Regions from separate parts of the Paenibacillus sp. LC231 genome, predicted to be linked through region 4. Evidence: riboswitches for the same ligand, from Rfam matches in the RefSeq annotation. Region 4 holds a riboswitch; each other region holds the start of a gene.
The links. A riboswitch is a leader RNA that binds a small molecule or an ion and turns the genes downstream of it on or off. The one in region 4 is predicted to bind thiamine pyrophosphate.
Positions count from the first base shown of each region.

Region 1: linked by a shared signal. The riboswitch ahead of AK95_RS24070 (ECF transporter S component) and the one ahead of AK95_RS10860 (YkoF family thiamine/hydroxymethylpyrimidine-binding protein) in region 4 are both predicted to bind thiamine pyrophosphate.
Region 2: linked by a shared signal. The riboswitch ahead of tenA (thiaminase II) and the one ahead of AK95_RS10860 (YkoF family thiamine/hydroxymethylpyrimidine-binding protein) in region 4 are both predicted to bind thiamine pyrophosphate.
Region 3: linked by a shared signal. The riboswitch ahead of AK95_RS22755 (ABC transporter substrate-binding protein) and the one ahead of AK95_RS10860 (YkoF family thiamine/hydroxymethylpyrimidine-binding protein) in region 4 are both predicted to bind thiamine pyrophosphate.

Region 1 covers NZ_JFOM01000044.1:96,963-104,922, forward strand. The annotation lists gene AK95_RS24055 (helix-turn-helix domain-containing protein) at 1-263, shown strand, start outside; gene AK95_RS24060 (SDR family oxidoreductase) at 1,080-1,913, shown strand; gene asd (archaetidylserine decarboxylase) at 1,989-2,792, opposite strand; TPP riboswitch at 2,957-3,069, shown strand; gene AK95_RS24070 (ECF transporter S component) at 3,161-3,790, shown strand; gene AK95_RS24075 (ABC transporter ATP-binding protein) at 3,783-5,465, shown strand; gene AK95_RS24080 (energy-coupling factor transporter transmembrane component T family protein) at 5,462-6,268, shown strand; gene AK95_RS24085 (TetR/AcrR family transcriptional regulator) at 6,577-7,146, shown strand; gene AK95_RS24090 (DMT family transporter) at 7,151-7,510, shown strand; gene AK95_RS24095 (LysE family translocator) at 7,649-7,960, shown strand, end outside.
Region 2 covers NZ_JFOM01000026.1:233,011-240,970, reverse strand. The annotation lists gene AK95_RS18250 (ABC transporter substrate-binding protein) at 1-421, shown strand, start outside; gene AK95_RS18245 (hypothetical protein) at 1,048-1,239, opposite strand; gene AK95_RS18230 (VOC family protein) at 2,629-3,129, opposite strand; TPP riboswitch at 3,392-3,495, shown strand; gene tenA (thiaminase II) at 3,635-4,321, shown strand; partial or broken gene thiM (hydroxyethylthiazole kinase) at 4,374-5,215, shown strand; gene thiD (bifunctional hydroxymethylpyrimidine kinase/phosphomethylpyrimidine kinase) at 5,212-6,228, shown strand; gene thiE (thiamine phosphate synthase) at 6,225-6,899, shown strand; gene AK95_RS18205 (BglG family transcription antiterminator) at 7,162-7,960, shown strand, end outside.
Region 3 covers NZ_JFOM01000037.1:351,815-359,774, reverse strand. The annotation lists gene AK95_RS22775 (TatD family hydrolase) at 1-598, opposite strand, end outside; gene AK95_RS22770 (ABC transporter ATP-binding protein) at 668-1,501, opposite strand; gene AK95_RS22765 (ABC transporter permease) at 1,555-2,310, opposite strand; gene AK95_RS22760 (MTH1187 family thiamine-binding protein) at 2,307-2,600, opposite strand; gene AK95_RS22755 (ABC transporter substrate-binding protein) at 2,692-3,723, opposite strand; TPP riboswitch at 3,838-3,949, opposite strand; gene AK95_RS22750 (VOC family protein) at 4,123-4,506, opposite strand; gene AK95_RS34965 (hypothetical protein) at 4,740-5,318, shown strand; gene AK95_RS22745 (GGDEF domain-containing protein) at 5,225-6,274, shown strand; gene AK95_RS22740 (EAL domain-containing protein) at 6,483-7,529, shown strand; gene AK95_RS22735 (glycoside hydrolase family 65 protein) at 7,763-7,960, opposite strand, start outside.
Region 4 covers NZ_JFOM01000015.1:158,072-166,031, forward strand. The annotation lists gene AK95_RS10850 (class I SAM-dependent methyltransferase) at 1-438, opposite strand, end outside; gene AK95_RS10855 (nucleotidyltransferase domain-containing protein) at 582-1,280, shown strand; gene AK95_RS33415 (sporulation protein YjcZ) at 1,398-1,496, shown strand; gene AK95_RS10860 (YkoF family thiamine/hydroxymethylpyrimidine-binding protein) at 1,569-2,174, opposite strand; TPP riboswitch at 2,259-2,361, opposite strand; gene AK95_RS10865 (nitroreductase family protein) at 2,545-3,147, opposite strand; gene AK95_RS10870 (ABC transporter permease) at 3,597-4,550, shown strand; gene AK95_RS10875 (iron chelate uptake ABC transporter family permease subunit) at 4,540-5,487, shown strand; gene AK95_RS10880 (iron ABC transporter ATP-binding protein) at 5,484-6,242, shown strand; gene AK95_RS10885 (siderophore ABC transporter substrate-binding protein) at 6,442-7,413, shown strand; gene AK95_RS10890 (NAD-dependent succinate-semialdehyde dehydrogenase) at 7,596-7,960, shown strand, end outside.

The sequences.
Region 1 (7,960 bases), on a different contig from region 4:
CGGGTGTTCCCCATCGGGTCGAGGATTTGGCGGCCAGAGCGGGGTTGTCCCCCCGTTACTTCTCGATCAAGTTCAAGGAGCTGATCGGCACGCCGGTACAATCCTACATTATTCAGATGCGGATCGAGCGGGCGCAGCATCTGCTGCTGCATCAAGGGATGAACGTAACGGAGGTAGCCGACGCGCTGGGTTACCGGGATATATTCTTTTTCAGCCGGCAATTTAAGCAGTATACGGGCAAGAGCCCATCCGAGATTCGGTGATTTCCCGCCCTTCCATAACTTACCTGGTGGGTCGAAGGGCAAATGGGTTTCATAGCAAGCGATTTAGGGTAAAAACGACATACAGCTTCATTTTAAGATATCAGAAAGTATAAATTCGAAGCATGAGCCTTCCTGATATCGCAAGAAAAACTTCCGCTAAATGCGGTCTGTCTTCTATGCGAGTACGTCGATAGACGTTTTTCTTATGAAGGGGGGAGAGAGGAATGAGCCCAAGAAGACGGGTGCGTGGACGTTTCTTCAGTCGCGGTGGCTGCGGTATTTTCAGAAATCGCTTGCGCCGCATGAAGACAACGACTCAGGATCATCAGAATGTGTGGTTTTAACGAGACTTAGGCCTACATACGGGGACGTGGAATCCCGTTATCATATACGCTTTTTTCTGGATGAACGAAGGGAGCTAAATGGCTCCCTTTTTTGATATGTATTGGGGTCCCCGCAAAGTATTTGGAATAAGCATCGAAGCATAGGCTCCACTTTGTGGGGCATTTTGTATTGGGGTCCCCGCAAAGTATTTGGAATAAGCATCGAAGCATAGGCTCCACTTTGTGGTTCTATTTAATGGATGCACATGGGAATAGGGAGTATGTCTGATTACGTTGTAAAAGGATGCATATACGGATAGGGACTCTGTTGGCATTACGGAAATTTGTTATATTAGGGATATGTATAAAGCGCGAATCGTAGGGTTGTAATGGACCGGACAGGCAGTTCGGATAACGGAAGGGTGAAGGGTGTGAAGGGTAAAGTGGCAATGGCGGACCAAGCGGTGTTTCGGTGGTAACGGCGGGAGCAGGAATGGTTGCGCTGATCACGGGCGCGTCGAGCGGGTTCGGACTGCTCATCAGCTTGGAGCTGGCAAAAGCGGGCTATGACGTGGCAGCGGGTCTGCGCAGGCCGGAGGCGGCTGCAGAGCTGTTGACCCGAGCCGAAAAAGCAGATGTTGTCGAACGCATTCACGTATTCCAGCTGGATATATGCTCAGAGGAACATGTCAAGGCTGCTGCTTGGGAGTTAGAGCAGAAGTTCGGCCGCTTGGACGTGCTGGTGAACAACGCCGGCGAAGCGGTAGGCGGCATGGTGGAGGAAGTACCGCTCAGCGGCTGGCGCAAGCAGTTGGAGACGAATTTTTTCGGGACCGTATCGGTAACGCAGCATATGCTCCCGCTGCTGCGCAAGACCGGACGATCCAAAATCATTCTCATGAGCAGCATTAGCGGCGTGGTCGGCTTTCCGGGTTATGGTCCCTATGCGGCATCCAAATTTGCGCTGGAGGGGTTCGGCGAGAGCCTGTCCATGGAGTTGATGCCCTTTGGCATCGATGTCGTACTGATTCAGCCCGGTGCCTATGGCACGCCGATCTGGAATAAAAGTTTTGGGGAGCTTACGGTAAAGGAAGGATCACCCTACAGCGGTCTGCTGAAGGGCGTGCTGGACTATTCCGAGCGGACAGCCAGGGGAAGCGGAGATCCGCAGGAGGTAGCCAGGCTTGTGGCAAACATTGCGTCCATGTCCAAACCGAGGTTCCGCTATACGCTGCCCAGAGGTACGCGGCTGACCGCATGGATCAAGGGCGTACTGCCGGATCGGCTGTTTCAGCGGATCGTTTATCGGATGCTGGACCGGCGTTAATCATTCATGCAGCGAATGATTCATGGCCTTAACTTGTCATGCGATGCTTGGTGAAGCTTGGTAAGGTGAATGGAGTTACCCTTTTCTGGTCGGGGACGGGTGAAGCAAACCAAGCAGCTCTCCCATCTTCACCTTGGAGCCGGGTTCCAGGTCACCGCGCGGAGTAAACGTGCCGTTCTCTGTCAGAAGCACGACGGTAGAGCCGAATTCAAAGTACGCGAGTTCATCGCCGATCTCGTATTTCTTCACGTTCTCGTCGGCATAACGGATGCTGCTTACGTTCATGGCTCCGACCTTCACGACGGCAACTTCGCCGAACTCATGCGCAATATAGGTAATGAGGCGCTCATTACGGCTGAGCACATGCCGGATATGGGTCATCGCAAAATCGTTCACGGGGTAAACGCGTCCCTTTAAATGCTCGCTTTCCGCCTGAACACCGGTTACAGGGGAATGAATGCGATGATAGTCGGTTGGGCTTAAATACAATACAAATGCATAACCGTTGATGTAGTTTTCCATTCTCGGTGATTTGGCGAGCAGCTCGCTCAGGGTATAATCCTGTCCCTTGACGCTCAGAATGGTGCCGGCGTTGACGGCGCACATCGCCGATATCGTGGCATCGACGGGGCTTACCATGGCATCGGCGGTGTCATCTATGGCGCGCAGGCCTATTTTTAACCGGCGGGAAAAGAATTCGTTCAGTGAGCGGTATTCGTGGATTTCTTTCTCCGCTTCATGGGCCGGAATTTGATAAATTCGTATGAATGCAGGTATTAGATGACGGCTCAGCCGGCTGTGGGAACAATGCCCCATGATTCGGGACAGCCACTTGCGGGAGGACAGCTCAGTCATCAGACGCAGCAATTGTTTAGCCATGTCATTCTCCTTTGTGCATAGGTGTCAGCAATAAACGTTGGTGGAAAAGCCAATCACTCTGATATTGACATAGAATGAGCTGGAAATCAATAAATAGCCATTTTTGAAAAAAGGTTCTTGCTAATTGGAGAACGAATGTGTATTTTAAGATTAACATGAAACCGAATAGGGAATACGGGGGCTTGAGTGAATCAGGCTGAGATTGCAGCTGTTATCCGCTGTTGACCGTTAATCTGAACTGGGTAATGCCAGCGTAGAGAATATCCGACCCTGCCTACATAGGGCCTATTTTTCCGTCTGCGCGTTTTTCCAGACGGTTTTTTGTTGTTTTTACACAAAAATAGAGGTGGAGAGGGGAATGTGTGGTTATGGGAACATCTATGCAAGAGAAGTTGGGGGTTCAGCCCCGAAAAGGGCTGCGGTTAAGCGATATTTTGGTGACGGTGCTGGTATCGCTGGTGCTTGGCGTCATTTATCACTTCTGGGGTTCGGTTTACAATCTGTTAAAACCGCTGTTCTTTGAAGCGGATGAGTTGTTATACGGAATGTGGTTCGCTGCAGCCACGCTTGCTTACTTGCTAATCCGTAAGCCGGGAGTGGCCATCATTGCGGAAGTGGCGGCTGCCCACGTGGAAGTGCTGTTTGGCAGCGGCTGGGGATTGACTCTGCTGCTGTATGGGCTCATTCAAGGACTTGGGGCAGAACTGGTATTCGCGGCGTTCCGTTATCGGAGCACCTCGGCGTGGACGCTGGCGATTGCCGGAGCAGGCGCAGCCATCGGATCGATGATCATGGACTTCTATTACAGCTATACCGATGACCTGCAGACGTGGATGTTCCTGGCCAAATACGGTATGCGGGTACTCAGCGGTGCCGTCATTGCAGGCCTGCTCATGCTCTTGCTGGCCAAAGCCTTGGACCGCACGGGCGTCACATCCCTGCTGCGTCCTGCGTCGAAGAAGGATTACGAAGCACTGGATGATCCGCGCCATGTCTAATGCCACGGTTAGCCTGGTTCCGGCTCAGTCCGCTGAGATGGTTCCGGAACCGGCCGTGTATGTGGAGGGATTGCGTCTGAAGTATCCGGGCGAGGAACGACTGATGTTCAAAGACCTCTCCTTCTCGGCTGTCCGCGGGGAGAAGGTGCTGCTGCTCGGTCCGAGCGGCTGCGGCAAATCCACGCTGCTGCAGGTGCTTAGCGGGATGATTCCCCGCGCAACGGAGGTGCCGATGAAATGCGAGTCGCAGCTGGTTCCGCGCTCTTGGGGGTATGTATTTCAAGATCCGGATACCCAGTTCTGCATGCCGTACGTGGATGAAGAGCTGGCTTTCGTACTGGAAAATCTAAGTGTTCCGCGCGATGAGATGAAGGAGAGGATGCAAGCGGCGCTCCGCGAGGTGGGGCTTGATCTTGAGGAGCTTCATATGCCGATCGGGCATCTGTCCCAAGGCATGAAGCAAAGGTTAGCGCTGGCTTCGGCTCTGCTGCTGGAGCCGGAGGTGCTGTTCCTAGACGAGCCATCTGCCTTGCTCGACCCGGAAGGAAGGGAGCAAATCTGGTCCGCGGTGAAGGCCGTATCGGATGGGCGGACACTGATCATCGTGGAGCACCGGATCGAAGAAATGGCCAGATACGTGGATCGTGTCGTGCTGTTCAGCCCGGATGGCGTGATTCTGGGCGAAGGTCCTCCAGCAGCGATATTCGCAGAATACGAGCGGGAACTCCAAGCTTATGGAATCTGGTATCCCGGCGTATGGGAAGATTATGCGCAGACCCGGGCGGGCAGAGAGCTGTTTGCTCCGGTCGATGCGCTTGGCGATGAGCAGGGTAATCGTAATCTCCTGCATGAGGCTGCTCCGCCGTATGCTCAACGTGGGGAGCCTGTCATTCACCTGGCGAATTTCAGGGGAATGAGATGGGATAAACCGGTCATTAGCCTCCCTTCGGCCGAGGTGTTTCCGGGACAATTCATTGCGGTGGTAGGTCCGAACGGAGCAGGCAAAAGCTCGCTGCTGCTCAGTTTGATGGGGCTGCTTCGCGCCGAAGGGACCTACATGCTCTGCCGGGAAGAGGTCATTCAGGGCAAGCGCAGGAAGGTGCGGAAGAAGAGAGAGCAGCAGCTGCGCCAAATCGGATTCGTGTTTCAGAATCCGGAGCTTCAATTCCTGACGGAGCGCATCGGCGATGAGGTGGTTTACTCGCTGCTGGTGGATCATGTGCCGCCGGAGGAAGCGAAGGCGCAGGCCGAGCGCTGTCTTGAACGTTTCGGATTGAATGGCTTGGAGGCCAGGCATCCGTACCAGCTGTCGACAGGCCAAAAGCGCCGCTTGAGCGTGGCTACGGCCATGGCAAGACAGCCGTTCGTCCTGCTTCTGGATGAGCCGACCTTCGGACAGGATGCGCGGAATACATTCGCGATTCTGGAGATGTGCGAGAAGCTGCGCCGTGCGGGAACCGCCATTCTCATGGTGACGCATGAAATGGAGGTCGCCCAGCGGGTCGCCACGCATATATGGGAAATCCGCGAGGGACAACTGACCTCGAGCATGCCTTCCCCGCGCTGGTGTACCGGGACGGAATCCGGACGGGAGGCGGGCGGAGTGAATGGCACTGATGAGACTCGCGAAAATCTAACCACGGCCGATCATCGCCTCACGGGGGTGAATGCATGAACATATGGAACCCCGTACGGATCACTTGGCTGCACCGGGCGAATCCGGTGGTGAAGCTGGGTCTGATCTGTGCGCTGTTTTTCATGACGGTGTTAACCCATGATCTTGATTTTGTTTTGTACCAGGCGTTGATCTTTATGGTCTGTCTCGTGGTGCTCAGCGGGGTGAAGCCGTGGAAAATGCTGTTGTTCTTCATTCCGTTTCTGCTTGCCTTCATATCGTCCGCCTCTTCCATGATGCTGTTCGGTAAGGGAGAAACGATCTGGTGGGAGTGGGGGTTGTTCCGGGTATCGGAAGAAAGCTTCTACCGAGGGCTGCATTTGGGCTTTAAGGGAATTGCCTTTGCCTCGGAGGGGCTGCTGCTCGTGACGACAACGTCCTCGGTGGATTTATTCTACAGCCTGATGCAGAAGTTGAGGCTTGCACCCAAGTATGCTTACAGCTTCATGGCTTCGATCCGGCTGCTGCCCATGGTGTGGGAGGAATATGTGATCCGCCGCCAAGCCTTGAAGGTACGAGGAGTCCGCCCGATCCGCGGAATTCGCGGCATGGTGAACCGCGCAGGACTGTATGTGGTGCCGCTGCTGGCACAGAGCATCCGCCGGGCCCATCGGGTGGCCGCCGCGATGGAGGCCAAGCAATTCGATGGCGATCAGGCGAAGTCCCGAACGTATTATTACCCGTCGCGTTATTCACGCTATGATCTTCTGGTTATAGGATTACTTGCAGTTGCGGCCGCTTTCGCTTATGCCGCAGCCGGATATTTTCCATGGTTCGGCATTGGCGACGTGCGGTTTGATTAAAGGATTGGTGAAATCGAAAAGAGTCTGCTTACGATACGTAAGCGGGCTCTTTTTGTTATGAGATTCAAACTTCAAATGCTAACCATCCTTCTATCGCAAGAAAAACATCTGTTATGAGCAGTCTGCCTTCTGAGAAAGTACGGTCTATGAACGTTTTTTATCATATGTATCCGGCGTTCCTAGTACGTTTAGCTATCTTCTGCCCCGCTATATTTAAAAAATCATGTCTGGATTTCATGCTGATCAAGGAGTTATAATACTAGTGGTACCGATACAGTATTTATGGTACCAGAAGGGGAGTTAGTCAGTTGCGCGAGCGAATATTGAATGAAACGATCCGCTTAATTCAGCGGCAAGGATTTACGTTTACGGTCAGTGATCTGGCCCGCGTCCTTGCCATTAGTAAACGGACGATCTATGAGCACTTCTCATCCAAGGAAGAGATTGTCGAACATATCATTGACGGGATGATCCGGCACATCCAGCAGCGCGAACGTGAAATTGCGGAGGATGAGGGGCTTACCGTTCTGGAGAAGATACACCAGATTCTAATCTGTCTGCCCCAGGAGATGGAGCAGATGGATTTGGGGATGCTGCCGGATCTGAAGCGCACGCATTATGCGCAATGGGAGAAGCTGGACACCTTTTTCCGAGAGGAATGGGGCATTGTCACCGAGCTTATGGAGCGAGGCATGGCCGAGGGAAGCATCAAACGAATTCATATGCCACTGTTCATCGATCTGTATCTCGGATCGCTCCATCAGATTTACGATTCGAGGGCGACGGTGAAGCATCAATTGCCGCTAGGGGAGCTGCTGCAGTCCGTTATGGACATCTTGCTGTTCGGGATTGCCGCAGAGAAACGGGAGGAGTCTTGAGATTATGCATTGGTTCTATTTAAGTTTGGCGATTCTGTTTGAAGTGGCGGGGACGCTGAACATGAAGCTGTCGGAGGGGTTCAGCAAACCGCTGCCCAGCGTGCTGCTGGTGGTATTCTATATTTGCAGCTTGAGCTTCCTGACGCTGAGCTTGAAGCAGATTGAAATATCCGTGGCTTACGCGATCTGGTCGGGACTTGGCATCATGATCATTACCGTCATCGGTTATATGTTCTTTGCGGAGCAGATTAACGGTCTGAAAATATTCTCGATCCTGCTGATCATCGCAGGGGTCGTTCTGCTGAATCTATCCGGCAGCGCGCATGCGCAGGAACAACCGAAGACGCACCAGTCCGGTCACTAAGGGCGATAGAAGAAACCGAAATCTGCGGTGAAGAGCCGTATTTGTGCGGCTCTAGTTCTGCTGCAATAATGTACTATGCCCTGCTTCGCCTCCAGCTCTATAATGACAAAGGAAATTCCTTTGTTAGGAGCTATCATCATGAACCTGTCTTCTTTTTTTATTTACTGTTTTATCGTGGCTTTCTCGCCGGGGCCATCCAACATCGTCATTTTGTCTTCGGTTCAGAATTCCGGCATGAAGAAGACCTTGCGCTACATTGCCGGAGCCTCCATCGCTTTTTTCTTATTAATCGCTGCTTCCGTGGTATTGGGCCAGCTTCTGTCAACAGGCATGCCAATCGTACTGCCAATCTTGCGGATCGTAGGCTGCTTGTTCATGCTGTATCTCACGTATCAGGTGTATACCATGGACGTATCCAAGTCCGGCACGAATCAAACGGCGTCCTTCACG
Region 2 (7,960 bases), on a different contig from region 4:
GGATTTCAAAGAGAAGGCCGGAAGCAAGCTGGACGAGACCGTCTCCGTGGTCCGTTTCATGGCTGGCAAGACACGTGTATACCACACCAATACGTTCTCGGGCGTTATTTTCGATAAAATCGGCATCGCTCGCAACGACATGACCAAGAACGCCAAGGACGATTTCGTTGACGAGATCACGAAGGAGCGTTTACCTGAGGTGGAAGCCGACAGACTGTTCTACTTCACTTATGAAACCGGGGATGGCGGAGCCAACCAAACCGAGCAGGAATGGATCAACGATCCGCTGTGGAAAAACCTGAACGTCGTTAAGAACGGTCAAACCCACAAAGTGGACGATGCCATCTGGAATACAGCAGGCGGCATCCTGGCAGCGAATCTGATGATTGACCAGCTTCAGGAGTTTTACGGCATTCAGTAATGAATGAAGACGAATGCAGCAGGCTAGTATTGTCGTATAGCGGATGATGCTAGGAAAAGCATAAAGGAGGCATTCCAAAAGATTTTAGATCTTGAGGGATGCCTCCTTTTTTTGCATCGCAGCGTGGATAGTATCGCAGCGTCGGCAGCAACGCAGCGTCGCTAGCGACGCGCGTAGGTAGTATCGCGTGTAGGCAGTACCACTACGTCGGCAATCATAGCATAGCCAACATCGTCGCATCGCAGCGTGGTCAGCATCGCGCGTAGGCAGTATCGCGTGTAGGCAGTAGCACCACGTCGGCAATCGGCAGTAGCACCAAAGCACCAAGCCCAACAGTAGCACCAAGCCCAGTAGTAGCAAGTAGCACCAATTCCAGCAGTTGCACTAAGACCAGTTAGTCGCACCAAGATCAGTAGTCTCACCAAGATCAGTAGTAGCATCAATCCAACAGTTAGTAACAAGGCTCTCTGTTAACGGACACCAGTTCCCTTATTTGCCTGATTGGCCTCCAATTCTTAAAACTAACGGACATAGGATCCCTTATTACCGCAAAAAGGTGCCTATTTGCCATCATATTCTAGAAATAACGTATCTGGTGTCCGTTAGCTCTCGAAAATTACGCCTTTTTAGCTAAATAACGTATCCTCAGTCCGCTTGCCTTGAGCAAGTCGCACCAAGCCCAGCAGTAGCTCCAATACAGCAGTAGCAACAATACCAGCAATACCAGGAGTAGCTCCAATAATAGCAGGTAGCACCAAGATCAGCAGTAGCACTAAGACCAGCAGAAGCCTAGAAGTAGCCTCAATACCTTTTAGCACCAAGGCCACCTGTTAACGGACACCAGTTCCCTTATTTGCCTGATTCGCCTCCAATTCCTAAATCTAACGGACACAGGATCCCTTATTAGCGCAAAAAGGTGCCTATTTGCCATCATATTCTATGAATAACGTATCTGTTGTCCGCTTTCACTCGAAAATAACACCCATTTGGCTAAATAACGTATCCTCAGTCCGATTGCCGTCGAGCAGTAGCATCAATCACTGCTGTAGTACCAATACCAGCAGTAGCCCAAGATCAGCAGTAACACCAATCCCAGCAGTAGTACCAAGATCAGTAGTAGCACCAATACAAATAGTAGCCTCAACACCTGTAGTTAGCACCAAGGCCACCTGTTAACGGACACCAGTTCCTTTATTTTCCTAATTTGGTCCAAATTCTTAAATCTAGCGGACACAGGATCTCTTATTACCTCAATAAGGTGCCTATTTGCCATCATATTCTATGAATAACGTATCTGTTGTCCGCTTTCACTCGAAAATAACACCCATTTGGCTAAATAACGTATCCTAAGTCCGTTTGCCTCGAGCAAGTCGCACTAAGACTAGTAGCCGCATCAAGATCAGTAATAGCACCAAGCCCAGCAGTAGCATCAAGTCCAGCAGTAACACCAAGTCCAGTAGTAACACCAAGTCCAGCAGTAACACCAATCCCAGTAGTAACACCAAGTCCAGCAGTAGCACCAAGCCCAGCAGTGCCTCAATCCCAGCAGTTAGCACCAAGGCCACCTGTTAACGGACACCAGTTCCTTTATTTGCCTGATTCGGTCCCAATTCTTACAACTAACGGACACAGGATCTCTTATTACCTCAATAAGGTGCCTATTTGCCATCATATTCTATGAATAGCGTATCTGGTGTCCGCTAGCACTCGAAAATAACACCCATTTGGCTAAATAACGGATCCTAAGTCCGTTTGCCTCGAGCAAGTCGCATTAAGACTAGTAGCCGCATCAAGATCAGTAATAGCACCAAGCCCAGCAGTCGCACCAAGCCCAGCAGTAGCCTCAATCCCAGCAGTAGCAACAAGACAGCAGTCGCACCAAGCCCAGCAGTAGCCTCAATCCCAGCAGTAGCACCAATCCCAGCAGTAGCACCAATCCCAGCAGTAGCACCAATCCCAGCAGTAGCACCAATCCCAGCAGTAGCACCCAGCCCAGCAGTAGCACCCAGCCCAGCAGTAGCACCAATCCCAGCAGTAGCCTCAGCTACATACTCTGTGTTCCCTCGGTTTCTACCTCTAAACCATAGCTACTCTGAGTTACCCGGTCCCTACATCGATCATAATCGACAGCCATCCAAGCATACCCCTGGGACACCGAATCCACCCATGCTCTGCCTGAAATAACGCTTTTGCTTCAATTCACCTTGTTACGAAATCTTCACCACGATTTCCGCTCCAGCCACATAGGTCATTGCCTTCATGTATTCCGGGTCTTGGGCGCGTCGTTCCATCTCCTCGGGCGTCAGGTCCTCCATTCGCGTCTGAATCCACCATAAGTTGCCGAACGGGTCCCGTACCCGTCCCACCCGGTCGCCGAAGAACAAACTCGTTGGTTCCGTCACCGAGACGGCTCCTGCGGCGAGCGCTTGCTGGTAAGCAGCATCGCAATCCTCAACATATAAGCGGAGGTACGCCGGGCTATCCGGCCATTCCGGCTTCGCGTCAAACATCATCACGACGGAATCTCCGATTCGCACCTCGGCATGGCCGATGACACTATCGCCAACATAGACGCGGGCTAACTCTTCGGCTTGAAAAGCCTGCTCCAGGAATTCAATCAGCGCTGCGGAGTTTCTTGAGATAATCCATGGTGTCACGGAGGTGTAGCCCTCCGGAATGGGTTTAACCGCTTTTGATGGGTTCGTCATAAATAAGCTCGCTCCTTTAAACTTCATTTTTTTGAATAACGTTTATGTACTCATTATGTAGGGGAATACATGACAACCCAGCGTCAGTGTTTCTGAAACAAGTGTCGGGTAGCCGGCGTTTTTTATTCGCGAAAGACCTCTGCCACCGTACAACATCATGATCCACCGATCACGGAAGATTTCGCACATGGGGTTCTGTCCGCGAACCGTTAACGTTTGACAGCATCTACAAACCTATGTACAGTATTAGACAAAAGAATAGGAAGTCCACTAGGGGAGCCGTTAGCGGCTGAGACAAGAGCGTATCTTGGACCCTTTGAACCTGATCTAGTTCGTACTAGCGTAGGAAAGTGGAGCCTTCGTATATAAGGTCTTGGTGCGTTTTTGGCGCACTCGGGCTTGTTGACGAAGCCGCTCCAGTTTTCGGGGCGGCTTTTTAGCGTTGCCTGGAAAGTCGTGTCTTATGGACTTCCTGCTCTTCAATATGTTGGAGGTGGGGACAAAAATGAGTTTTACGCAAGAGCTCCGTCAGCAGGCGGGAGGCATTTTTCAAGCAATCTTCGATCATCCCTTTGTGAGAGGCATTGCCGAAGGTAAATTATCGCGGGAACAGCTGATTCACTATGTGAAGCAGGATTTTGAGTATTTGAACGCCTACATGCGAATTTACGGCATCGCCATATCCAAATCGACCAGCCGCGAAGAGATCGCAACCTTTAACGAACAAATCTCATTCATTCTGCATAGCGAGGTGCATCCGCATCAGAATTTTTGCGCAGCCGCCGGGGTGACCTACGAAGAGCTTCAAGGCTATCCGCTGGCTCCGTCCGCGCATCACTATATCCGTCATATGCTGACGGTGGCGCATGAGGGCAGTCTGGGCGAGATTATGGCCGTACTGCTGCCTTGCCCGTGGACCTACCTGGAGATTGGCCGCAAGCTGCTGGATGAAGTGAAGCCGGATGAATCCCATCCGTTCTACGATTGGATTTATTTCTACGGCAACCGGGGGGAAGACGTGACAGCCAAGTTCTGCAGCCGTGTCGATGAATGGGCGGAGCGTGCGACGGCAGCCGAGCGAGAACGGATGAAGGAGCATTTTATGCTGAGCTGCCAGCTGGAGTATATGTTTTGGGATATGGCTTATAAGCAGGAGGAATGGCCGGTGCCGCTGCAGGCTGCGGTGCTGTAAGGAGACCTAACTAGCTCATAAATTCCAATATAGCGAAGAGAGGCTGATTCATATGCATACATGGGAAAAAGAGGTTTCGGCGCTTTTAACAAAAGTGCGGCAGACGAGCCCCCTCGTTCACAACATGACGAACGTGGTGGTTACGAATTTTACGGCTAACGGCTTGTACGCGCTGGGCGCGTCGCCGGTCATGGCTTACGCGCCGGAGGAAGTGGCGGATATGGCCGCCATCGCGGGCGCGCTCGTATTGAACATCGGCACGCTGAACCGCGAGCTTGTAGATGCGATGATCATAGCCGGACAATCGGCGAACGCACACGGCGTACCGGTCCTGCTGGACCCGGTCGGTGCGGGAGCGACCCGTTTTCGAACGGAGTCGGCGCTGCGGATCCTAAGCGAAGTGAAGGTATCGCTCGTGCGCGGGAATGCGGCTGAAGTCGCTCACCTTGCCGGAGAGGCCCGCGAGATCAAAGGCGTAGACGCTGGCAACAGCACCGGCAGTGATCATGCCGAACTGGCTGTGCGGGCTGCGCGCGAAGTAGGCACGATCGTGGCCATTACCGGTGAAGAGGACGTGATTACCGATGGAAACGAGGTACGTATCATTACCGGCGGGGATGTTCTGCTCACGAAGGTGACCGGGGCAGGGTGCCTGCTGACCTCGGTGCTGGGTGCCTTTGCCGCAGTAGAAGCAAACCTGCTGCTTGCCGGTACGGCGGGGCCGGCCCTCTCCGGGGCCGCGGCGGCGGAGCTGCAGAGCGAACCGCGGCCCCGGGACCGGGAAGCTTCCCGATTGCTTTCCTGGATGAGCTGGCAAAGCTTCATCCAGGCTCGCTGGAGGGCTATGCCGCTGTCCGGGAAGCGGAAGCGTCCGCTGCAGGTGGCGCACGATGAGCAAGTCTCACGTTCCTCGGGCACTGACGATTGCGGGGTCTGACAGCGGCGGCGGTGCCGGCATTCAAGCCGATCTGAAAACCTTCCAGGAGCTTGGCGTATACGGCATGTCAGCGATTACGGCGATCACGGTGCAGAATACATTGGGGGTTCAAGGCGTTTATCCGCTGCCTCCCGAAGCAGCTGCTGAGCAGATTGAAGCGGTTGGCTCGGACCTCGGAGTCGATGCATTGAAGACAGGCATGCTGTTCAATGCCGAGATCATTCGCCTGGCTGCTGACCGGATCCGGGCATTCGGCTGGGAGAAGGTCGTTGTGGATCCCGTGATGATCGCCAAGGGCGGAGCAGAGCTGCTGCAAAGCGAAGCGGTGCAGGCTTTAAGAGAGGATTTGCTGCCGCTGGCGTTAATTGTCACCCCCAATATACCGGAGGCCGAAGTATTGGCGGGGATGCGTATCCGCACGAAAGAAGATCGGAAGGAAGCGGCGAGGCGCATCCGGGATCTGGGGCCCAGGATCGTTGTGATCAAAGGCGGTCATGACGAGGGAATGCCCGGCAGCGGTGAAGTTGCGGATCACGAAAGAGACAGGGGATCAGCTAAGGCGGCGGGTACGCAGCAGGAAGAGTTGTCTCAGTCCGAAAGTACGTATCGCCAAACAAGAACCGCCAGCGATAACGGGGAGTTTAATGAGGGACGCTCCCCCATGATCAAGAATGATGACAGATTCGGTAATCCCGACAGTCCTCCGGTCATGGACCTCGTATACGATGGTATCGCCTTTACAGAATTATATGGACAAAGAATTCGTACCGTTCATACGCACGGTACCGGCTGCACTTTCTCTGCCGCGATTACCGCAGGCCTGGCCCAAGGCTTAAGCGCATTCGATGCCATTCAGAACGGGCGCACATTCATCCAGGCGGCCATTGAGGACGGCTTAAACCTGGGACAGGGACACGGCCCAACAAATCATTGGGCATATCGTCGCCGCCATCAGGAGGTGCTGCGATGACGGGCAGAGTGACACCCGAGATGATGAGGCAGTATCTACGGATGTACCTCGTACTTGGGAGCGTGAATTGCATCGTCGAGCCAAGCCGGGTCGTGCAGGATGCATTGGCCGGCGGCACGACCATGGTCCAGTTCCGCGAGAAGGGACAGGGCGCACTTGTTGGCGAGCCGATGATTCGGCTGGCCCGCCGTATCCAGGCCGAGTGCCGCCAAGCAGGCGTGCCCTTCATCGTCAATGATGATGTGGAGCTGGCACTGAAACTGAACGCCGACGGCGTGCACATCGGCCAGGACGACGAATCCGCGGCTTCCGTCCGCGAGCGGATCGGCAATCGGATTCTGGGCGTCTCGGCCCATTCTGTTGAGGAAGCCAGGCGCGCCATTCTCCACGGTGCCGATTATCTTGGCATCGGGCCGATTTATCCGACCCGCTCGAAGGATGATGCCAAGGCTGTGCAAGGCCCGGCGATTCTTCGAGAAATGCACGAAGCTGGAATCCATCTGCCGATTGTAGGAATTGGCGGGATTACCGTTGAGCGCGTGGAGGAAGTGATTGGGGCGGGTGCGGATGGCGTCGCCGTGATATCCGCCGTGACGGGAGCGGAGTCGGCGCGAGAGGCTGTGGAGGCTTTTATAGGAAAGATACGCTGTGCAACCGAACGAATTTTTTAAAATGTAAGAGGATCATGATAAGGATCATGATAAAGGATCATGAACAAGAGTGTCGAATTTCTTCGGCACTCTTTTTTTGTTTACGTCAGATTTTATATTACTGTATATGTTCAGCTTATCCCTCAACATGCCATTCTTTGGGTCCATTCTCGCGTTTCATCTCAGATCAGATTGCCATAGCGACCCGGATATGATATACGTAGGACAATGTACCTGCTCCACGAATAGTGAGCTCTCCAAATAAGTTGAATAGGAGATCGGAATGAATAATAGGCAAAAAGTGATTTTTCGTAATTTGTTAATGGAACCGAACCGGCTGTGGCTCGTTCAGGATCTGGCGGATCAGACCGAGTGCTCGGAGAAGACGATCCGAAACGATCTGAAGGTGATTGAAGAATATATAGTTCAGCACTCCAGTGGCCATCTGGTGAAAAGGCCGGGACTTGGCGTCTATCTGGAGATCGGAGAAGCGGATCAGGCTAATTTATTCCACCGCTTGTATTCCAACGAGAGTACCACCGAGAATGAAACCGATGAGGAAAGAGTGCTGCACCTGGCCTATCGGCTCTTGATGAACGCGAAGCCCGTAACCCTGCAGAACCTGGCTTCACCGTTTTATGTGAACAAGGCAATTATCCGTCGGGATATGGAAAAGATTGAGGACTGGCTGCGCAGCTTTGATCTGAGCTTAATGATGAAACAGCGTGTAGGTTTCATGATTGAGGGCACGGAGAAGAACAAACGGATGGCGCTGGCGCGGTTGAACCAACTGATCAACCGTCCGGAGTTGACGGGACAGATGATGCGTAATCAGTATGAACCGCATGAGATTGCAACCGTATACAATGAATTGAAGGCGTTGCAAAAGCAACATCAGCTCCGCTTTACCGATGAAACCTTTGAAAGCCTGATGCTGCATATTCTGCTCATGGTCAAACGGACCAAGCTGGGACAGCCGATTTCGCTCTCCGAGCAGGACATGGCCTTTTTGGAGAACAAAGCGGAATTTGAATGGGCGATAGGCTTTTTGAAGCAGCTGCAAAAGCTGTTCGCTGTACCTT
Region 3 (7,960 bases), on a different contig from region 4:
CATAGAGGATGTCGGGTGTAAAGGAAATATAGTATCCGTTATTTGCCATCCGCTGCAAGGTGTCACGGGAGCGCTTAAACCAATGAAAATGGGCACGAGTGACGCCGTATTTTTCGAGCAAATCACATGCGATATCCGCATCTTCATATACAGCGTGCAGAATCACCGGTTTATGATGCTTCTTAGCAAAAGCTATAAATTGCTCCAACAGATAGGCGTAAGGGCGGTTATCCCAGGGTCGGCCTTCCGATTCAGCCTCCAGCCTGGCGTAATAGGGGAGACCCACCTCTCCTACGGCAACCATCTCATCGGCATGCTCTGCCATCCAATCCAGCAGCTCTTCGGTTTCGTCAGAGGAAGGGAGGGGCTGCTCCGGATGATAACCGAAAGCCGGCCGCACCATCGGTCCGTACTGCCGGGCCAGCTCCAGGTTTCGCTTGCAGGAAGCCAGATGCATGGAGACAGAGATGACGGATTGAACCTCATGATGGCGGATATCCGCGAGAATCGCTTGTTGATCGGATAACGCATAACTGTCCAGATGAATATGAGTGTCGATCAGGGGGGAATTCGCTTCACTCTGCATGAATGATTTCATCGTTACATCACCTCGCTTGTAAGCTTCCACGAACATCATGGATGTATGTATTGCGCTGGCCTTCATCGGTCAGCGCTTGTGCTGTTCTTCCCGCATGATGGCGGAAATTTCGGTTTTTAATGCGATGAAGGACGGATCCATCAGGATGTTTTCCCGGCGCGGTCGAGAGAAAGGGACTTTTACCCGTTTCAAGATGGTTCCGGGCCGTGCTGACAGGATATAGATGCTGTCCGAGAGGAGCAGCGCCTCCTCGATATGGTGGGTAATCATCAGCACCGAACGGCGCGTATCCTCCCAGATATCGAGCAGCCAGCGCTGCATATCACTGCGCGTTAACGCATCCAATGCACTGAACGGTTCGTCCAGGCACATAACTTCCTGCGGACTCATCAGTGCGCGCAGAAAAGCTGCCCGCTGCTGCATTCCTCCAGAGAGGGTGTGCGGATATGCCTTTTCGAAGCCGCTGAGTCCGGCACGTTCCATCCAGCTGCGGGCATGTTCCCTGGCAGTGGCTTTCGAGGTGCCTCGCAGCTCTTCGGGAAGGAGCACATTGTCCTCCACCGTACGCCAAGGGAACAGGGCCGGCTGTTGAGGCATATAGGCGATGCGGCCTTTTTCCCCGGTCACGTCCTGACCATCCATGAGGACAGAGCCCGCATCCGGAGCTGTTAACCCCCCAATGATATGGAAGAGGGTGCTCTTTCCGCTGCCTGAAGGACCGATCAAGGAGACGAATTCCCCGGGCTGTACTTGAAGCGAAAGGCCATCCAGCACATGCACTTCGCTGCGCCGGTCGCGGAAGGTTTTTCGAAGGCTGCGAACCTCGAGGGCAGGTGCGGTTGAGACCGACGTAGCCGACGGGTCAGCCCCGTCCTGGACCGTCAGGGGTACTTGATGTGTCATATCGACAAATGGCCTCCTATCATATAAGATTCGAAACGTCTATTCACTGGGACTCAACCTTTTCGATTCCAGCGGATGAGCCGCTTCTCCAGCAGAGTGATCAGCAGCACCATCAGCAGGCTGAGCAGGACGATGACCAGGATGGCAACAAACACCCGATCCGTGCGATAGCCGGATTTTTGCAGCATCATGTAGTAGCCGATTCCCCGGTCCGAGCCGATCCATTCCCCGATAACCGCACCCATGACCGAATAGGTAGCCGCAATTCGAATCCCGGAGAAGATGGAGGGAAGGGCATGTGGCAGCTCCAGCTTGCTGAAAATTTGCCATGAGGTAGCCCCCGCCATCTGCATGTAATTCATCATGGTTCGGTCAGTACGGGCCAGTCCGTCCAGGGCCGCAACAGCGACGGGGAAGAAGCAGACCAGCGTAATCACGATAACCTTGGGCAGCATGCCGAAGCCGAACCAAATCATGAGAAGCGGGGCTAGGGCGATTGTCGGCACATTCTGGCTAAGAATAAGAAGCGGATAAAGAGCGGTTTTGAGAAAAGGCACCATGTGCAGTGCCAGCGAGATGACTAGACCGATCGCCGTACCGATCATAAATCCGACCAGGGTTAATTGCAGGGTAGCCGCTGTATGCTGGAAGAGACCGGAAGCTCCGGTAACGGCCTCATGCCCGATGGCCGTCGGCGCAGGCAGAATAAAAGGTTCAATGTCGAATATGGATACTGCGGCCTGCCATGCCACCAAAAAGAAGAGGACCGCCACCACGGGCGGCCAAACCGAACTCCACCAGCTTCTCATGGACGGTATTTCTCAGTCAGCTTATCCATGCTGATGCCGCTGGGGTGATGGGCGATTTTGACTTGGGATATGATGCTGGGACTTCCCGCATTCACCAGCGCTTCATGCATGCGCTCAACGATCTTGAGCAGCTCGGCGAGCTCACCTTCCATGGTCGTTTCGAGTGCATGAACCTCGTATTTCACGCCTGATTCCTGAATGACCTTAATCGCTTCATCTACATAAGGGATGCTGTCGGCCCCGTTTGGCGTTCTCGGTATCACTTGAATGCTCAAAAGTGTATTCGCCATGTAAACTCATCCTTTCGTGCAAGCTATAATGTAATGGAAGAGAGGCAGCCTGCTGCAAGGCCGACTCTCTTCTTTTTAAATAGAAATAACCTTATGACTGCTCCGGTAAAAAATCATTGGTGAATGCGCGGTCCGCATCAAGTTCCTTCTCCAGCAGCTTACGCTCAAACATCCAGTCTGCATATCCCGACCATACTTCGGCTTTCTGTTCGCCCCAGCGGGATGCATCATCCTGATAACGGGGGCTCAGCCATTTCTGGCTGGCGAGAACCAGTTCGGCATCCAAGTCAGGAACCGCCTTCGTAAGCAGAGCTGCCGCATCTTCAGGATGTTGAATCGCATAGTCGTATCCTTTTGAAGTCGCCCGCATGAACGCTTTGATAAGCTCAGGGTCCTCCTGGATCAGCTTCTCGTTCGTCACGATTACCGGTGTGTAATAATCAAGCTGCTCGGAGTAGTCCTTCACATAAATCATGTCAAGCGGTTCATTGCGAAGCTCGGCTTCAATCCCCGTCCAAGCATAGAAGATCCAGGCAAAATCAATGTCGCGTTTGACGGCCGTAAAATAATCGGCATCGCCCATATTGACCATATTCACCTTGCTGACATCGGCGCCATCGATCTCCATGATGGATTTCATGACGGCTTCCTCCACAGGTGAGCCCCAGCCGCCATAGGATTTTCCTTCAAAATCGCCTGCCTTCACGATGCCTTTGTCCTTGGGGGCGGCAAAGCCGGACGTATTATGCTGAATGATCGCTGCAATGGAAACGAGCGGCAATCCTTGGGTTCTGGCCAGCGTTACGCCTTCCTGATAACTGATGCCAAAAGGCACTTTTCCGGATGCGACCAGCGTATCCGTACCGCCTGCTCCCGGCTGGACGATCTGGACATTAAGCCCTTCTTCCTCATAATACCCAAGCTCCTTCGCTGCATACAGGCCGGTGTGATTCGTATTGGCGGACCAATCGAGCATCAGCTGCACGTCACGGAGTTTCCCGGAAGTCTGACTGCCTTCGCCTTCGGCACCTGTCTTCTTGTTCTGTTCGCTTGTACCGCATCCGGACGCGACCATAAGCAGGACGCAAGCGAGAAGCAGCGGAATCCATCTTCCCTTCTTCATCGTTTCTTCTCTCCTTTAAGTTCTCTTTCTATTACCTCGCAACTCCACAAAAAAAACGCCCTGATGATATCAGGACGCATGACGGCGTAAGTGTATACCACGGCAAATAAACAGCTGCCGCAAACATGGGCTTCCTACGCTGGCATTACCCAGATCAGGTGTAAGGGTCAGTATCATATCGGATACACTCTCAGCCGGCCATATCCCAGCTCCCCCGGTATTTATGAAGTTTCGATCATTACATCCGCTATTATAGTCCTAACACACCGGACCTGTCTAGTTCGAAGAGGTACGAACGGGGCAGGTCTTTGCTTAGAACACTTATGCAATGGGAAACATTAATTGATCCTATGAACCTTTCACGAGATAAAGTATTTGAATAAGGCTTCTACGTAGAGGTTAGCGCTGGAAGAACTCAATCCATTCCCCTTCGGGACCATGTACGAAGAAATAACGGAAACCATTCGGGAGCGTCACGATTTCCTCGTCCAAGTGAGGAACGTCAAGTCCTTGAACCCGGGCATATTCCTCTTCAATGTTGTCCGTGCTGACTGCAAAATGATGAACGGTGCCCTCCGCTGGCAGCGTGTCGCTGTATCCCTGAATAAGCTCGACTTCCGTCTCGTTGCTGCCGTTAAACCCGAGGAACGCCAGCTGGATGACGCCATTCGTATGGGTCAGACGATTCTTTAGTTCTAGTCCGACTACGGATGTATAGAAGGCGATTGTAGCTTCAAGGTCCCGGACAACAATACCGACATGATCTAAGCGTTTCTGTGACATGGTTCAACACCCTTTCCGATCTATATGAGATATGACTGAAATGTTATCACATAATCCCTATACGTCAAGTGGGAGTTGTGTTCATGCAGGGGCTGATAAAGATGATTTTTCTTTCATTTCCTCATCTTTACTTTTGAGTGGGTAAAAAGTATCATGAGAAATAGAAAGATTAATTCAAAAGACCTAACATATGAAAGTGATCCAGCTTACCTTTTGGCCGAGGAGGAATGCTTATGAGTCCAACTCCAGCAGATCATCTGTGGATTCGACTCGACATGATATATGCATTCATTCAGATCATGATTGCTCTGTGGATGCCTGAGGCTTTATCGCTTCAGCGTGTTCTAGTCATTATTCCTCCTGCAGCCGCCTCCGTTTATTTAATGCGGATTAGTCGGCGTTATGAGGTTCATCTTCGCAGATTTTGGCTTATTGTGAGTCTCGGATTAATGGGGGATGCAGCGGCACGAATCATTCACGCTTGTTATGTTTGGTTTGGAAAAGAGAGCGCTTTCTCTCCGATCCTAGCCCACTTATTCTGGGGACTTGAACTCATTTTGTTCGCAAGTTCTCTCATTTATTTATTCCGGCATGTTCAAGGATCGTTTCGGGGACTCCGGTTTATGCTGGATATTGTGATTGTTGGCATAGCCGTCATGACAGTAGGGTGGGAATATTTCATCAAGCCTGAGCTTCAGGGGCTGGCCCATGAGGCAGTATGGGGAAACCTTTGGGTGGACATGCTGTATCCCCTGTGCGCAATAGTACTTATTTTTTTACGCTGGTGTTGTATTTTAATACCGGACTGTTAGGGAAAAGGGCGGCCATTCTGTTATGTCTTGGCGGAAGCGCTTATATTGCCGGAGATGTCCTGTACATCTATCTCGTTGATCTGATGGGTATCGAGGTTCGTTCCTATCTGTATCCACTCTATACGATATCGGTATTAATCATTAGTTTCGCAGGTGGGCAGTCCGCTCCTAATTCCCGTAAACCATCCGTTGGCGAGCGGGAGCCGCGTTCAGTCGGAAGCCTGATCGTAAGGTACCTGCTTCCCTACAGCGTGCTTGGCGGGATGTTTGCCCTTATGGCGCAGTGGTTTGGAGGGTGGACTGGACTGTTTACCGGCCTATCCCTGTGCGTGATCCTGATTCTGTTCAGGCAGATTTTAATCCAGTTCGAGAACGATCGCTTGTTTGACCGACTGCATGAGAGTCTGATGCAGAGTGAAGCCCTGGCACATCGTGATGATCTGACGGGGCTGTATAATCGCCGTTATTTTAATGCAAGGCTGGCGAGCTCGCTGAAGGAGGCGGACCGCGCAGGTTCCCGTGTAGGCTTGCTGTATATGGATATGAATCGTTTCAAACGAGTCAATGACCGATACGGCCACCGTGCCGGCGATTTGTTGATACGAAAGGTTGCAGACCGGCTTCAATCCCTTGAGTCTAAGGGAGTTTTGGTTTCCCGTTTAGGAGGAGACGAATTCACCGTCATGATCCATCCGGCTGGTGAGGATCAGGAGCTGATCTGGATGGCGGAGGAGATCTGGACGATGCTTAGCGAGCCGTACGAATTGGAAGGGCATGAAGTCCGAACCACACCGAGTATCGGCATTGCGGTTTATCCGGATCATGCCAGAAATGATCAGGAGCTGATTGGCCGCGCCGATGCCGCGATGTATGCGGCGAAGGAACGGAACGCCCCTTGGCATTTTGATGTGGAGCGGACGATGCTGCTGCAGCTTTTGGATCAAAAGGTTGAGTAGATCAAGTATGACCATCGTATTGACAATACGTTGTTAAAAGCAATATAAGTCGATTTTTGTAGAATTTGGCGTAATCATTGTACGAATCTTGCGCATTTCTCTTAAAATAGGTCATAAATTCGATATAAAATCCATAAAATGCAAAGAAATCATATTCAAAATGCCGATAAGAAGCATAGTGAGAGCTAGCTTGCCAAGGAGGACGAACATGATTTGCGACAATTGCAGCACCTTTGAACCGATTGAGGACCAGGGGACCATTCATATGAAGCCTGCAAGTGGAGAGCTTATTCAGTTGCTGGCAGTGAACGGCTACGCGGTACAAGAGAACAATGAGGGTTGTGCTGTAAACTACAAGGTACGCGCGGACCTGATCTCCATGATGAAGTGTCTGCAGCCCCTTCCGCTGAAGATTCGTCAAGAGCTGTCCTTCTGTGTTACCGGCGGAGAAGCTCCGCAAATCCGGCATTCGTGGACCCCTATGCAGAAGTTCGAACTGCAGATGGAGCATTACGATATGGTAAGTATCATTTTACATAAGCAGTTTACGAGCTATATGCAGCCCATCGTGGATTCATCCGAGCAGATCGTTGCCTACGAATTTCTCCTTCGTCCGGTAGATGGGGGAGCCAGGTTCCAGCCGTATGAGCTGTTTGAGACAGCCCGTAAAACCGGATTGCATGCATTCCTGGACCGGGCGGCACGAACCAGTGCCATTGAGACTAGTGCCGAGTGGCTACCCATCGGCGTGAAGCGATTCGTGAACTTCCTGCCATCCTCCATATATGATGCGCAGATGTGTCTTAGCCACACCTTCCATACCATAGACAGGCTCCATCTGGATCCGAGGGATTTCGTATTTGAGGTTGTGGAAACCGAGAAGATTGATGATGTTGAGCATTTGCAATCGATTTTCGAGGTGTATCGGAGTCATGGAATCTCGGTAGCCATGGATGACGTTGGTGCAGGTTATTCCACATTGGAGCAGATGATTAAGCTTAAGCCGGATTATGTAAAGATCGACCGGAGTCTGATCGATCATTGCGATCGTAATCCCGGGCAGCAGGAGCAGCTCAAAATGATCACGAACAAGGCTCATGATTTTGGGGCCATGGTGCTGGCTGAAGGCATTGAGAGACGGGAGGAGTTTCATTTTTGCCGAGATATCGGGATTGAGCTCTCGCAGGGGTATTTGTTTGGGAAGCCATCTGAACGGCCTCCGCGTGATCCTCATTCTCAACTCATTTATTCATAGCATACATAATCGGTATTTCCCCCGCCATCGGGATGCGGAGCTTTGCATCTGATTGTCACAGCCTTTGGCTGAGTTCAGACGATATAGATGCTTGGCGTGGATGAAAACGGGCCCTTTAAGAAGGAGCAATGCTGCCTGAAGGAGCCCGTTTTCTGTAAAAACAAGAGCCCTGGAATGTTCTCCAGGGCTCTTGTTTTTTATATAACTCGGTAGTTTTTGTAGATGTATGCCTGTTATCTTGCGGCTTGGACCTGTCCAAATCCGTCGATGCTGTACTCCTTGCCATTCACGTTCAGGACAGCCGGCGTATCCGTTTCGTTGACGATGATGGTTTCCTTGCCTTTGACGTTGACCTTCAGGCGGGAACCGCGGAACATCACCTTGAAGGAGAAGGAAGACCAGTGACCTGGAATGAATGGATTCAAATGCAA
Region 4 (7,960 bases):
CTTTGCTTCCGGCATGGGTTTATCTAGCAGTAATTCTCTGTCCAGCAGGACGCCTCCGCGATCCAGAACGCGGTAATATTCGGGCAGCGATTTCGAAGTATTCGTAAATACGGTAACAGACTCGGCCATGATCAGATCAAATTGGTTGTCCTCGAAAGGCAATGCGCATACATCCGCTTGATGGAACTGCACGTCGATTTCCATCGCTTCGGCTCGTGCTCGTGCTTTTTTGATCATATTTTCGTTCAGATCAATAGCGGTCACTTGATACCCCATCTCCGAAAGATGGCATGCGGTTCTGCCAGTTCCGCACCCCACCTCCAGAATGCGGCTGCCCGGTTGAATGGGATAATTCTTCAGCATTCTGAGGGTTGCCTCGAATCCTCCCGGGTGGGCACTGCCCATGCCTAATTTGGAGAGCATATGAATGTAGTTCATCTCATCTATCCCTTCTTCCTTGTCATCAACATGAGGGTAATCGTTTATTTACCATATGATTCAGGTACGTTTAGGGTTTTAGCTGAATTAGATATTTTGAGCCCTTTTTTCGGGAGGATCAGAGTCATAATGGAGGAAACGTCATGAGGATGGAACCGGTAGAGGCAGCGGAACGCGTCATTCAACACGATTATCCCGACTGTTTGCTAGCCGTGCTTGGCGGCAGCGCGAGCAGAGGCGAATATAATGAACAATCCGATTTGGACATTATGGTCCTTGAACGAGGGGGTTATGATTTCTGCAGGAGGACGATAGAGGCGCATGGGTGGATCGCGGAAATCTTTATATTGTCTTTATCCTCCTATCGCGAATATTTTGACGAGGGAGTGATCGCGGCGAATCCGTCATTTCAGCGGATGATCGCAGAAGGGACGGTGCTGCGCCTGCTGCCCGAGGGGGAAGAGGTGCGGGCGGAAGCCCAAAGCGATTTGGATTACGGACCTCTGCCCCTGTCGATAACCGATATTAACGATTACCGTTATGTGCTAACCGAGTACATGCTGGACTTGAAGAGTCCCCGAAGCGATGGCGAAAAATGGTTTACGGTGCACAAAATAGCTGCGATTCTCTGTGATTTTGTACTTAGGGTGAACCGGGAGTGGACGGGTGAAGGGAAAACGCTGTTCCGCCTGTTTAACCGCTTTGACACAATCTTAGGAGAGCGATTGGAAGCAGCGCTCGCGGCGATGTATCGCCAAGATGATCCTTCTGTTCTAATGGCATTTACCGAGGAAATGCTCCGTCCGTACGGAGGGAAACTTCTCATCGGTTATGAGGAATAAAATATCGTTGCCAATAGATAAAGAGAGGTACATTAGCCGTGACGCTAGCAAGGCGCGGGAAATACTATAATAGTGTGATTACATCACGTCATACTTTAAATCCAGGAGGGGATCTTCATGAGCGGAGTATATGGCGGCGGTGAATGGGGCAATTCAGTAGGAATTATTTTGGTTCTCTTTATCCTGCTCGTAATCATCTTGAGTGCTTGGGTTTAAACCGTCAAGATTCTTGGCAGTAGTGACAGAAAAGCCCGGCGCTTGCCGGGCTTTTGTCTGCCTCAATGGTACTCAATTCGATGCAGCTTTAACCGTGGGGCTGTGAGCGGACACCACGGCAGTCATGACCAGATGGCTGCTGTCGGATTGGATCGCATGCAAAAACGCCTCTTCAAGAGACTCGAACACCCGGGATAAGGACCCGTCCAACCGGCTGGCGTAATGAACGCTTCCGGCGAACGTACCGGCTGCCTTCGCACGATTTACTTCACCGTAGATGACCTCCATGTAGTTATCCGTACCCATGGGGTAAAGAGCGAATTGGCAGGCAGTCTCCATATCGGCATGTTCTCCGATGTCGTTGTTTAAGCGGGTCGAATCCTCCGTCATATATACATCGGCGTCCGTATCCCCGGGGCAGCCGATGGAATAAGTGCCATTAAAAACAGTGTGCACGCCACTCGCCGCAGCATGGGCGAATATCGCCCTTGTAACATCAAAGACATGCTCTGCACGTCCACGAATACAGGTACTCACATCGTCTGTCTGAATCCACACCTTCCCCGTATCCACAGATTGCAGCGCGCCCAGGATGACCTCTACAAACCGGTCTGTCATAGGAAATACCGAGAACCGGCATCCGACGATCCGGCTGGTTCCGCAAACAAGCTCATTCATTGTCATTTCCTCCCCATTATATAAGTCCACGTAAAAAAACCGCACCCCGTGAAGAAGGTGCAGTTATGCCTACGAAAAGAAATAAACATAAATGCTACACTTCCCCACGCTAGTATGACCTAGATCGGGTGATAAGGGTTAACGGCAGCCCGCCGTCTCTCAGCACATGGCACCCCTAGTACAGCCAACATCTTATGTAGTTGGTTAACCGCAAGATTTGCCCCGGAACTTCATGTTATCGTAGAAGTTCGAGGGTTCTTACCTGTGTAATTGTATCGTTTTTCCATCGGTTTTTCAATCTTTGCCCATTATAAAAACCGCCTGTCCCAGTTGCAGGAACTTAGGGAGGCGGCTTTTTTCATCTGTTTGATTAGTTATATACTTTCACGCGATCTTCAAGCGGTGCAAATTCTTTTTCGCCTGGTTCAGCAACCGGCTTACCGAAAGGCATTTGAGCAATCAGCTTCCAGCTTTCCGGGATGTTCCATTCGGCTTTTACTTTTTCGTCGATCAGCGGGTTGTAGTGCTGCAGGGATGCGCCCAGACCTTCTGCCTCAAGGGATGTCCATACTACAAATTGCAGCATGCCGTTGGATTGGTTGGACCATACCGGGAAGTTGTCGGCATAAGCGGCAAAGTTTTGTTGCAGCCCGGCAATGACGTTGTTGTCCTCGAAGAACAGTACCGTACCGTAACCAGCGCGGAATGAAGCCATTTTGTCGGCAGTGGATTTGAATGCTTCTTCATCGCCAACAACTTCCTTCAGGATGCCTTCCGTCATGTTCCACAGTTTATCATGCTGTTCGCCAAGCAATACAACGACGCGTGCACTTTGGGAGTTGAAAGAAGACGGAGTATACTTAACCGCTTCGTTTACGATTTCTTGAATACGCTCGTCCGAGATAACGGATTCTTTGCTAATCCCGTAATAAGAACGGCGATTTTTGAGTGCAGCTGAAAAATCTTTAGACATTGAAAAAAAACCTCCTGGTGTAATCGAATTTGCATACGCCTGATTAGAAGATGTCCCTTACTACAAGCAAATATGCATTTTACGTTATTAGCCATAAATTCAATTATTATTCTACATTAACTTACGTTTAGTTAGAAATAATAATTCTGTTAGGATATTAATATAACTTAGAGGAATTGTCAACGACTTTTAATATCTAATATAATTTTTCTTATCCATTTAATAGGGATTGAATGTCTCCACCTAACTTCATATTATGAACAATTCATGAACAAAATATACTTGTATGAACAATTTAATTGATTTTGATTCTCAATTATACTTGTCGAGCCAGAATGAGGATGATATAATGCATATCAGAACGCAATTGATAATCAATCTCAATGAGAATGATGACGAAAATTGCACGATCCCAGGTATTTAGAGACATACGCATAGAAGGAAGAGCCATGAAGATTAGATACTTATTTGCAGCCGTTGTGGTACTCTCGATAATCTCATTATTTATTGGAGTTAAAGATATCTCGCCACTGCAATTGTTCTCGATGACGGAACAACAACAGCATATTATGCTTGTCAGCCGGATTCCTAGGCTTGTCAGTCTCATATTGGCGGGTGTCAGCATGAGCATCTGCGGATTGATCATGCAGCAGCTCAGCCGCAACAAGTTCGTATCGCCCACCACGGCAGGTACGATGGACTCTGCCAGACTGGGGATATTGGTCGCCATGCTCGTCTTCACGACCAGCGGACCGCTTATCAAAATGCTTGTGGCATTTGTATTCGCTCTGGCAGGAACCTTTATCTTCATGAAGATACTGGATCGGATTAAGTTCAAGGATGCGATCTTCATCCCGCTCGTAGGGCTGATGTTCGGTAATATCGTCAGTTCGATCGCCACCTTCTTTGCATACAAATATGATCTTATTCAGAATATGTCCGCATGGCTCCAAGGTGATTTTTCCATGATCATGAAGGGCCAGTATGAAATGCTCTATCTTAGTATCCCGCTTGTGATTCTGGCGTATCTGTTCGCCAACAAGTTTACGGTGGCCGGAATGGGAGAGGAGTTTGCTACCAACCTGGGCCTTCACTACCGGAGAGTTGTGAATCTGGGACTGGTCATCGTGGCGCTGGTTACGGCTTCCGTCGTGCTGACGGTCGGCGTGATTCCGTTTCTTGGTCTGATCATACCTAATATTGTTAGTTTGTACTTAGGAGACCATTTGAAAAAAAGCCTTTCGCATACCGCGCTGCTGGGGGCCGGGTTCGTACTGTTCTGTGACATCCTGGGCCGGATCATTATTTATCCCTATGAAATTCCGATTAGTCTAACCGTGGGCGTACTCGGAAGCGGTATATTCATTTTCTTACTGATGAGGAGAAAGGCTTATGACTTATAAAGCCAAACTCGGCCTGTTGGCCGCAGCGGCAATCATCCTGGTGGCAGTCTTTCTGTTCATTGATCTTGGCGGCAATTGGGATTACGCGCTTCCGAGGAGAATCAAGAAGGTGCTTGCCATTATTCTGACCGGCGGGGCGATTGCTCTGTCTACCACGGTGTTTCAAACGGTCACGAATAACCGGATACTGACGCCTAGCGTTATGGGATTAGATTCCTTATATATACTGATCCAGACCACCGTCATCTTTGTTTTTGGATCCTTCACGCTGTACAAACTGGGCAGCAACGTTAACTTTCTGATCAACGTGGGCGCGATGATCCTATTTGCCGGAGTCTTATATAAGATTCTGTTTAAAAGGGAAGGGAATAACATTTACTTCCTGCTGCTGATCGGCATGATCTTCGGAACCCTGTTCTCCAGCATGTCTTCCTTTATGGAAGTGCTGATTGACCCGAACGAGTTCCAGTTTGTAGCCGACAAAATGTTTGCCAGCTTTAACAATGTGAAGACCGAGCTCCTGGTCCTTTCCGTCATTGTCGTAGCGCTGACCTTGCTGTACTTTGCCCGATTTGCCAAGTACCTGAACGTGCTGGCACTAGGTCGTGAGCAGGCGATCAACCTCGGCGTGAATTATGATTATGTTGTGAAGCGTCTTCTGATTGTGGTTGCCGTTCTGATCTCGGTGGCTACCGCTTTGGTAGGTCCGATTACATTCCTCGGGCTCCTGGTGGTCAACGTTGCGTACGAAGTGATGAAGACATACAGGCATTCATATTTAATAGCAGCATCCATACTGATTAGCATTATTGCACTGGTCGGCGGTCAATTGGTTGTAGAGCGGGTGTTCACGTTCTCTACAACGCTCAGCGTCATTATCAACTTCATCGGCGGTGTCTACTTCATATACCTGCTACTAAAGGAGAGTAAAGCATGATCCAGGTTACGAACGTATCGAAAGTCTATGGCGGCAAAAAAGTCGTTGATAACGTGTCCGTTACGATCCCGAAAGGTCAAATCACTTCCTTTATCGGTCCGAACGGTGCCGGCAAGAGTACGTTGCTGTCCATGATTAGCAGATTAACAGGCAAGGACAGCGGACAAATTACGGTGGACGGTAAAGAGGTTAGCCAATGGAAGAGCGGCGATCTGGCGAAGAAGGTTTCGATTCTGAAACAATCCAACCACATCAGCCTCCGTCTGACGGTGCGTGAGCTTGTATCCTTTGGTCGTTTTCCTTACTCTCAGGGCAGATTGAACGCGGAAGACGTGAAATACGTAGATGAGGCTATCTCTTATATGGAGCTTGGGGATATGCAGCATAAATATCTTCATCAGCTCAGCGGCGGCCAGACCCAGCGTGCTTACATTGCGATGGTCATCGCCCAGAATACAGAGTATATCCTGCTGGATGAGCCCCTGAACAATCTGGACATGAAACACTCCGTACAGATTATGAAGATTCTCAGAAAGCTTGTCGCTGAACTGAACAAGACAATTGTCATCGTTATTCATGACATCAATTTCGCTTCGTTCTATTCGGATTACATCGTGGCATTGAAGGATGGAGCCATTGAAAGCGAAGGGAAGACCGAGAATATCATTCAGAGCAATGTGCTTCGCGGAATCTATGACATGGACATTGAGATCGAAGAGATTAATGACAATCGGGTGTGCGTATACTACGGCTAAGCGACATGATATGAGAGAGTTGAGGATAAGGATTCTGGAAGATAACAGCACGGAATCCTTATCCAATACAAGGACAGGGCTGCCTTGGATTTAGGACGGCATGGTTTAATCTGTTCGGATTGAATTACATATTCAACCATAAATTCAAATATATGTTGAATAATAGAAGCTTGTAAATATAAAAAATGGGGTGTAAATAATGAAAAAATGGTTGGCTTTATTTATGGTAGCAATGTTCACGCTTGTGCTCGCAGCTTGTGGTCAAGATGATAAAACAAGCGGCACGGGTGGAGGAGATGCAGCTGGAGATCCACCGGCTGCCACTGAAGAAATCACGATTACCCATCAACTGGGTGAAACGCCTGTTAAGAAGAATCCTTCCCGCGTCGTTGTTTTCGATTTTGGTATTCTGGACTCTGTCGACAAATTGGGTATTGAGGTTTTGGGCGTTCCACAAGCCAATATCCCGTCCTACCTGTCCAAATTCGAAGACAAGAAATACGAGAATGTGGGGAGCCTGAAAGAGCCTGATTTTGAGAAAATCAACAGCATTAACCCGGATCTGATCATCATTTCCGGCAGACAGCAAGATGCGTATGAGGAGCTCAGCAAAATTGCTCCAACCATCTTCCTGGGTGTTGATACAAGCAAATACATGGAATCCTTTAAAGCAAACATGAACACGCTGGGCCAAATCTTTGGTAAAGAAGCAGAAGTTGAAAAAGAGCTTGCTACGATCGACGAGAACATCAAAGCATTGAATGAGAAAGCTACAGCAACCGGCAAGAAAGCATTGATCATCTTGGCTAACGAAGGCAAAATCAGTGCATACGGACCAGGTTCCCGCTTCGGCATTCTGCATGACGTGTTCGGTTTCGGAGCCGTAGATCCTAACATCGAAGTCAGCACACATGGTAAAGACATTTCGAATGAGTACATCGTTGAGATGAACCCGGATTATCTCTTTGTTGTCGACCGCGGTGCAGCGGTTGCCACGGGCGAAGGAGCTTCAGGTGCTAAAGCGGTTGTTGAGAACGAGCTTGTGAATACAACGAACGCGGCAAAAGAGGGTAACATCGTTTACTTGAACCCGGATTTCTGGTATCTTTCCGGCGGCGGCCTGACGTCCGTATCTGAAATGATCACGGAAGTAGACGCAGCTATTAAATAAGTTTAGCGAATTGTTATGAATATAGGAAACACTGGAGCTTTCGTATAAAGCTCCAGTGTTTTATTTTTTTGCATTAGGGTAAGTGGGTAACGGATAATAAGAAGGACGGATCGTGACCGCAGCAGTAGTTGATGATCAACCAGCATTCACAGCCATGATGAGACGATGAGGAGGTCTTTACGATGTTTCGTAATCAAATCTATATTGCTGGACAATGGATTCAGACCGAAGAACAGATGGACGTATATAATCCGGCGGATGGGAAGGTAATAGGTACCGTGTCCAAGGCCGGCAAGAAGGAAGCCGGGCTTGCCGTCGATGCAGCAGCCGATGCGTTTGGCGCATGGTCCCGCAGAACGGCGAATGAGCGGGGAGAACTGCTGCGCCGCTGGCATCAGCTCATAGCGGAACACACGGATGATTTGGCGCGGATTATGACCACAGAGCAGGGGAAACCGCTTAAGGAAGCAGCGGGCGAGATACAATATGCCAACAGCTTTGTGTCCTGGTATGCGGAGGAGGGCAAACGAATCTACGGCGAGACTAT